Linked DNA regions of Variovorax paradoxus EPS. Each later gene encodes a partner of the first gene's protein in a complex. Links are inferred from orthologs where the notes say so. Each region holds a gene or a part of one and is shown in the gene's direction. Other genes may lie near its edges.

What was found.
Region 2: the proteins of smc (region 1) and VARPA_RS23730 are in contact, whole or in part, in a crystal structure (PDB 3ZGX), measured with the Bacillus subtilis proteins. The link is inferred for Variovorax paradoxus EPS from one-to-one orthologs.

Annotation. Positions count from the first base shown.
Region 1 is NC_014931.1:3,473,455-3,477,790, reverse strand. The notes cover bases 232-4,259. They hold smc (chromosome segregation protein SMC), read left to right. Parts: upstream 232-543; coding sequence 544-4,059; downstream 4,060-4,259. Other genes in these bases: VARPA_RS16070 (cell division protein ZipA C-terminal FtsZ-binding domain-containing protein), read left to right, coding at 4,073-4,259; VARPA_RS16080 (hypothetical protein), read right to left, coding at 232-429. In the rest of the region: more of VARPA_RS16080, read right to left, coding at 1-231; more of VARPA_RS16070, read left to right, coding at 4,260-4,336. UniProt on the Bacillus subtilis protein: Required for chromosome condensation and partitioning.
Region 2 is NC_014931.1:5,179,401-5,182,537, forward strand. Bases 148-2,976 are described here. They hold VARPA_RS23730 (segregation and condensation protein A), read left to right. Parts: upstream 148-1,056; coding sequence 1,057-1,896; downstream 1,897-2,976. Other genes in these bases: VARPA_RS23715 (SulP family inorganic anion transporter), read left to right, coding at 148-232; VARPA_RS23720 (hypothetical protein), read right to left, coding at 233-709; VARPA_RS23725 (DUF3460 family protein), read left to right, coding at 779-985; nadB (L-aspartate oxidase), read left to right, coding at 1,934-2,976. Outside these bases: more of VARPA_RS23715, read left to right, coding at 1-147; more of nadB, read left to right, coding at 2,977-3,137. UniProt on the Bacillus subtilis protein: Participates in chromosomal partition during cell division. May act via the formation of a condensin-like complex containing Smc and ScpB that pull DNA away from mid-cell into both cell halves.

The DNA of each region.
Region 1 (4,336 bases):
CATCGCGGCCCAGCCGACCACCAGCGCGGCGACGCGATCGCCTTGGTAGGACTGCGGTCCGGTCTCGAAAGCCAGACGGATAGCCTCGATGCCGTTGGCGCCGCGCAGCTCGGGCAGATCGGGGCCTTTGAGGATGGCGTCCCAGGTGCGCTGGATGGCTTCGTCGATGCTCGCGGCCGACTTGCGCCACTCCCGCGGGTTGCGCCGGTAGAGCGTGGTCTGGACGCGCCGGATCGACTGCAGGTTGTCGCGCAGCGAGAGGTTCGCGATGCGGTTGGCGCCGGACTGCAACCATTCCTGGTTGGCATAGGGCTCGGCGCGGTCGGTCGACCGAAACGAAGAACAGCCCGCCAGGCCAAGCAAGGACGCGGCGCCTGCCAAGAGGCAGGTGCGCCGCGCCGCAAGGGGTAAAACCGGAGAAACACTCATGCCCTGACGTTATCATCCACGGCTGGGGCGGCGGCTCGCTTCGAGCAGCGAGCCCGTGCAATTTTCCTTACAAATCAATACCTTGGCGTTAACGCCAAGGCAGGCCGACAAGTCGTGCGTCTTAATTCCATCAAGCTTTCGGGCTTCAAGTCGTTCGCCGAACCCACCAACTTCCTGCTGCCGGGCCAATTGGTTGGCGTGGTCGGGCCCAACGGTTGCGGCAAGTCGAACATCATGGATGCGGTGCGCTGGGTGCTCGGCGAATCGCGCGCCTCCGAACTGCGCGGCGAGTCGATGCAGGACGTGATCTTCAACGGCACGACCACCCGCAAGCAGGCCAGCCGCTCGAGCGTCGAGCTGGTGTTCGACAACGCCGACCACCGCGCCGGCGGCCAGTGGAACCAGTTCGGCGAAATCGCGGTGCGGCGCGTGCTCACGCGCGACGGCACCAGCAGCTACTACATCAACAACCAGCCGGTGCGCCGCCGCGACGTGCAGGACGTGTTCCTCGGCACCGGCCTCGGCCCGCGCGCCTATGCCATCATCGGCCAGGGCACGATCAGCCGGATCATCGAATCCAAGCCCGAGGAACTGCGTCTGTTCCTCGAGGAAGCAGCCGGCGTCTCCAAGTACAAGGAGCGTCGCCGCGAGACCGAAAACCGCCTGGGCGACACGCGCGAGAACTTGACGCGCGTCGAAGACATCCTGCGCGAGCTCAATGCCAACCTCGAGAAGCTCGAGAAGCAGGCCGAGGTGGCTGCGCGGTACAACACGCTGCAGGGCGAAGCCACGAAGAAGCAGCACCAGCTGTGGTTCTTGAAGCGCAGCGAGAGCGATGCCGACCAGGCCAAGATCAAGTCCGATTCCGAGCGCGCGATCAACGACCTCGAATCGCGCACCGCCGATTTGCGCCACATCGAAGCCGAACTCGAGACCGTGCGCCAGGCCCATTACGCGGCCGGCGACCAGGTCAACCAGGCGCAGGGCAAGCTCTACGAGGCCAGTGCCGAAGTCGGCCGGCTCGAAGGCGAAATTCGCTTCGTTGTCGAAGGCCGCCAGCGCGTCGAGCAGCGGCTCGTGCAGCTGCGCGAGCAGATGGGCCAGTGGGGCACGCGCCGTGAAGAAGCCGAAGCAGAGATCGAGACGCTGGCCGGGAGGGGCGTCGATGCCGAAGAGCAAGCCATCCTTTTGGCCGCACAGCTCGAAGAACACGACGCGCGCATGCCCGAGCTCGAAGAAGCCGTGCAGCGCGCCCAGAACGAAGCCAACAGCCAGCGCACGACCGTGTCGCAGGTGCAGCAGCAGATCCAGGTTCTGGCCGCCGACCAGCGCAACATCGAAGACCAGAGCCGACAGCTCACGCTGCGCAGCGAGCGCCTGCGCGCCGACCAGAACGCGCTGGCCGCGCCCGACGAGGCGCGTCTGCTCGACATGCAGGAGCAGCTCGCCGTCGCGCAGGAAACCGCTAGCGAAGCCGAGGCCCGCCTGCACGAGCTGCAGGAAGCCGTGCCGCAACTGGACGACGACCGCCGCGCGAAGCAGCAGGCCGTCAACACCGAAGGCGCGCGCCACGCCGAGTTCTCGGCGCGGCTCGAAGCGCTGCGTGCGCTGCAGGAAAAGGTCAAGACCGACGGCAAGCTGGCCCCCTGGCTCGCCAAGCATGGCCTCGACGGCCTGCAGGGCCTGTGGAGCCGCATTCACATCGAGCAGGGCTGGGAAAGCGCGCTCGAAGCCGCATTGCGCGAGCGCCTGGGCGCGCTCGAAGTCAGCCGGCTCGACATGGTCCGCGCCTTCGGCAATGACGCGCCGCCGGCCAAGCTGGCGTTCTACAGCCCGCCATCGGCCGGTGCGCCTCAGGGCGTGGCGACGCTGCCGCGGCTGTCTAGCCTTCTGCGGCTGAACGATGCCGGCCAGCAAGCCTTGCTGAACGACTGGCTCCACGGCTGCTACACCGCCTCCAGCTTTGAAGAAGCACTGGCGCAGCGCGCCACGCTGCAGCCGGGCGAAGTCATCTACGTGCAGAGCGGCCATGCCGTGTCCTCGCACAGCGTCAACTTCTACGCGCCCGACTCTGAGCAGGCCGGCCTCCTGGCCCGCCAGCAGGAAATGGAAAACCTGGAGCGCCAGCTCCGCGCTCAGACCCTCATCAACGAAGAGGCGCGCACTGCGCTGATTCGCGCCGAAGCCGCCTACGGCGACGCAGCGCAACGCCTCGTGACCGCACGCCGCGAAGCCGCCGACACCCAGTCGCGCGCCCACGAATTGCAGGTCGAAACCCTGCGCATGACCCAGCTCGCCGAGCAAACGCGTGCGCGCAGCCAGCAGTTGGCCTCCGACCTCGGCGAAGTCGATGCGCAACTCGAAGAACTGCAAGAGAAGCGCATCGCCGCCGAAGGCCGCTTCGAAGAGCTCGACATGCAACTGGCCGACAGCCAGGAGCGCCACGCCCAGCTCGACGAGCGCGTCATCGAAGCCGGCCGTGCGCTGAATGCCAGCCGCGAGCAGCACCGCAGCCTGGAGCGGCAGGCGCAGGAAGCCACCTTCTCGCAGCGCACGCTCGAAGCCCGTCGTGCAGAGTTGAACCGCGCGATCGAGACCGCATCGCAGCAGGTCGTGGCGCTCACCGACGAAGACGAGCGCGCCCGCGCCGAGCTGAGCCGGCTCTCCGACGCCGCTGCGCAGGCCGGCCTGCAGGACGCGCTGTCCCTCAAGCTCGAACGCGAAACCTCGCTCGGTGCAGCCCGCAGCCAGTACGACGACCTCACGCTCAAGCTGCGCGCCAGCGACGAGCGCCGCCTGCAGTTGGAGCGCGAACTCGATCCGCTGCGCCAGCGCATCACCGAATTCCAGTTGAAGGAGCAGGCCGCGCGCCTGGGTGTCGAGCAATACCAGCAGTTGCTGGAAGATGCCGGCGCCGATCTCGAAGCCATTGCGCAATCCATCGAGACCGACAAGGTGCGCCTGACCGGACTTCAGAGCGAAATCGACCGTCTCAACCGCGAAGTGGTCGCACTCGGCGCGGTGAACCTCGCCGCGCTTGACGAACTCGCGATTGCCAGCGAGCGCAAGACCTTCCTCGATGCCCAGTCGGCCGACCTGAACGAAGCCATCGGCACGCTCGAAGACGCGATCCGCAAGATCGACGCCGAAACGCGCGACCTGCTCGGCGGCACCTTCAAGATCGTCAACGAGCACTTCAGCCGCATGTTCCCCGAGCTCTTCGGCGGCGGCAATGCGCGGCTGGTGATGACGGGCGACGAAATCCTCGACGCCGGCGTGCAGGTGCTCGCGCAGCCGCCCGGCAAGAAGAACCAGACCATCCACCTGCTCTCGGGCGGCGAGAAGGCGCTCACGGCCATTGCGCTCGTGTTCGCGATCTTCCAGCTCAACCCGGCACCGTTCTGCCTGCTGGACGAAGTGGACGCGCCGCTGGACGACGCCAACACCGAACGCTATGCCAAACTCGTGACCGCCATGAGCCGCGAAACCCAGTTCCTCTTCATCAGCCACAACAAGATCGCCATGGAAATGGCCGAGCAGTTGATCGGCGTCACGATGCAGGAGCAGGGCGTTTCGCGCATCGTCGCGGTGGACATGGAGGCCGCGGCCTCCATGGTCGAGGCCGCTTGAGCTGGCGGCGCGCATGAGCAATCTCACTCTCGCTCTCTCCATTCTTGGAGGCCTCGTTCTCGCGGCCGTCGTCGGCTACGAAACCTTCATGTCGCGCCGCAATGCGCCGCGCCAGCCCGATGCGGTGGATACCGCGCTGGCCGATGTGGAGCGCTCGATGTCGTCGGGCGACGGCGTGGAGCCGATGCTGCACGTCGATCCGAAGCAGATATCGGCGCAAGACCGTCACGAGCCGCTGTTCGATCCCGACCTGCCGGCGCCCAGCGGCGTTCCGGTC
Region 2 (3,137 bases), 1.7 Mb from region 1 along the record:
GAACGCGGCGGAACGCGCGCCGCGCGGCATGACGGTGGTGCTGGACGCCACGCACCTGATCTACCTGGACGCCACCGGCATCGACGCGCTGCGGCAACTGCATCGCGCGGTGCTGGCGCGCGACGGGGTGCTGCGGCTCGAATCCTTGCAGCCGCAACCGCGCGAGGTGATCGAGCGTTCGGGCTTTGCGGAAGAGCTGGCGACCGGAAGGCCGCACGCGGCGGAAGGCTGATCAGTTGGCTTCGGTCGCCCGGTCCAGTGACGAGCCGCTGCGCACCACGCGCTGGTCGTCGTTGAGCGTTGCGGTGAACACCATCGGCGAATTCGGCGGCTGCACCCAGCGCCATTCCCATTCGGTCTCGCGCTTGAGCGCATAGGGCGTGACCTTGGCGGGCTTGCCGAGCAGTTTGCGCAGGTCTTCCATCATCATCCCGGGCTGCACCTTGGCGAAGTTCTCGGGCGTGAGCACCTGGCGCAGCGCGCTCATCTTGCCGTCGCGGCCGATGGTGATCATGTAGTTCTTCTGGCCCTGGGGCTGGCGGTTGTATTCGAAGACGCGGCCGCCGTCGGGGGCGTCCCAGATGTTCTCCGGCTGGCCGAATTTGGTGCGCACGTCGGCTTCTGTGGCAACGCCTTCTTCGAGTTCGGCGATGCGCTGGTTGTCGCAGCCCGCAAGCCCGATCACCACCGCCAGCAACGCCGTTGCCATGCCGATCTGCCACTGTTGCCGATGTCCCATGCCGTCCCCGGTAAAATTCAGGCTACAAAGGTCCAGTCTATGTCCATCTTCCGCCGCCCCCACTACTCTTCCGAGATCACCAATTTCATCGAGGAGATGAAAGAAAAGAAGCCGACGCTGGAAGCCGAACAGCGCGCCGGCCGCGCCCTCCTCTGGGACAAGCACCTCGACCGCAGCCTGCTCGAGGAGTACAGCGAAGCCCGCGTGCCGATGCAGCCGTACGTCTACCAGACCCAATCCAAGTAAATGGTGCCGGTTCGGCATCCAGCCCTCGTCCGCATTGCGCCGATAGCTATTGAATTGATAGCGATCGCCCGATGAGCAGCAGAGACGAGGACAACGACACGCCGGTGATGGCCATGCCCGAGGTGGTCGACCAGGTCGCGCTCGCCAGGCTCTATGGCGAGCCGCTGTTCGCGATGCCGAAGGACCTGTACATCCCGCCCGAGGCGCTGCAGGTCTTTCTCGAAGCCTTCGAAGGTCCACTCGACCTGCTGCTTTACCTGATCAGGAAGCAGAACTTCAACATCCTCGACATCCCGATGGCGGGCCTCACGCGGCAGTACCTGAGCTACGTCGACGAGATCCGCCAGACGAACCTCGAACTCGCGGCCGAGTATTTGCTGATGGCCGCGATGCTGATCGAGATCAAGTCGCGCATGCTGCTGCCGCCCAAGAAGGTAGCCGACGGCGAAGAGGCCGAAGACCCGCGCGCCGAGCTCGTGCGCCGGCTGCTCGAGTACGAGCAGACCAAGCTGCAGGCCGCCGCCATCAGCGCGATGCCGACCTACGGGCGCGACTTCTGGAAGGGGCAGGTCTACATCGAGCAATCGCTCAAGCCGCGCTTTCCGGACGTGAACGTGATTGACCTGCGCGATGCGTGGGCCGACATCATGAAGCGCGCCAAGCTCGTGCAGCACCACAAGATCTCGCGCGAAGAACTCAACGTGCGCGAGCACATGAGCATCGTGCTGCGCCACCTGCAGGGGCAGCGCTTCGTGGAGTTCGAGAAACTTTTTGACGTGTCGCGCGGCGCGCCCGTGCTGATCGTCACCTTCATCGCGATGCTCGAGCTCGCGAAGGAAACGCTGATCGACATCACGCAGGCGGAAGCCTTCGCGCCGATCTACGTTCGCCTGGCGTATTCGCCGGCCTGACCCCCGCCCCGCCGCACTTACCACCGAGGATTCCGCCGTGCTCGATTTCGACGTACTCATCGTCGGCAGCGGCCTCGCAGGCCTTTCCGCCGCGCTGCACCTGGCGCCCACGCAGCGCGTAGCCGTGCTCACCAAGCGCGCGCTGAACGACGGCTCCAGCGCCTGGGCGCAGGGCGGCATCGCCGCGGTGCTGGCCGCGGGCGACAGCTTCGACGCGCATGTGGAAGACACGCTGGTCGCCGGCGCGGGCCTCTGCGATCCCGAGGCGACGCGCTTCGTCGTCGAACACGCGCCCGAAGCCATCGGCTGGCTGCGCGAACTGGGCGTGCCGTTTTCGGAAGAAGGCGGCGATCTGCACCTGACACGCGAAGGCGGCCACAGCCAGCGCCGCATCGTTCACGTGACCGACGCCACCGGCGCGGCCGTGCAGCAGGTGCTGATCGAGCGGGTGCGCCGCACGCCGAACATCACGCTCTTCGAGCACCACACGCTGGTCGACCTGGTGACCGGCACCAAGCTCGGGCTGAAAGACCCGGCCTGCGTTGGCCTCTACGCGCTGGACGATGCCACCGACGAGGTGCTCGCCTTCCGCGCGCCGCACACCATCCTCGCGACGGGCGGCGCGGGCAAGGTCTATCTCTACACGACGAACCCAGACACGGCCACGGGTGACGGCATCGCCGCCGCGTGGCGCGCGGGTTGCCGGGTGTCGAACATGGAGTTCATCCAGTTCCACCCGACCTGCCTGTACCACCCGCACGCCAAGTCGTTCCTGATCAGCGAGGCGGTGCGCGGCGAAGGCGGCTCGCTGAAGTTGCCCGACGGCACGCGCTTCATGCCGAAACACGACGAGCGCGCCGAACTCGCCCCCCGCGACGTGGTGGCCCGCGCCATCGACTTCGAGATGAAGAAGCACGGGCTCGATTGCGTCTACCTCGACATCTCGCACCAGCCCGCCGCGTTCCTGAAAGAACACTTCCCCAACATCCTCGCGCGCTGCGCGGAGCTGGGTATCGACATCACGCGCGAACCGATCCCCGTGGTGCCGGCCGCGCACTACACCTGCGGCGGCGTGCTCAGCGATCTCGCCGGCCGCACCGACGTGCCGGGCCTCTACGCCATCGGCGAGACCGCCTGCACGGGCCTGCACGGCGCCAACCGCCTCGCCAGCAACTCACTGGTCGAGTGCATGGTGTTCGCGCGCGCCGCGGCGGGCGCCATCGCCGGCTCGCCTGCGCACG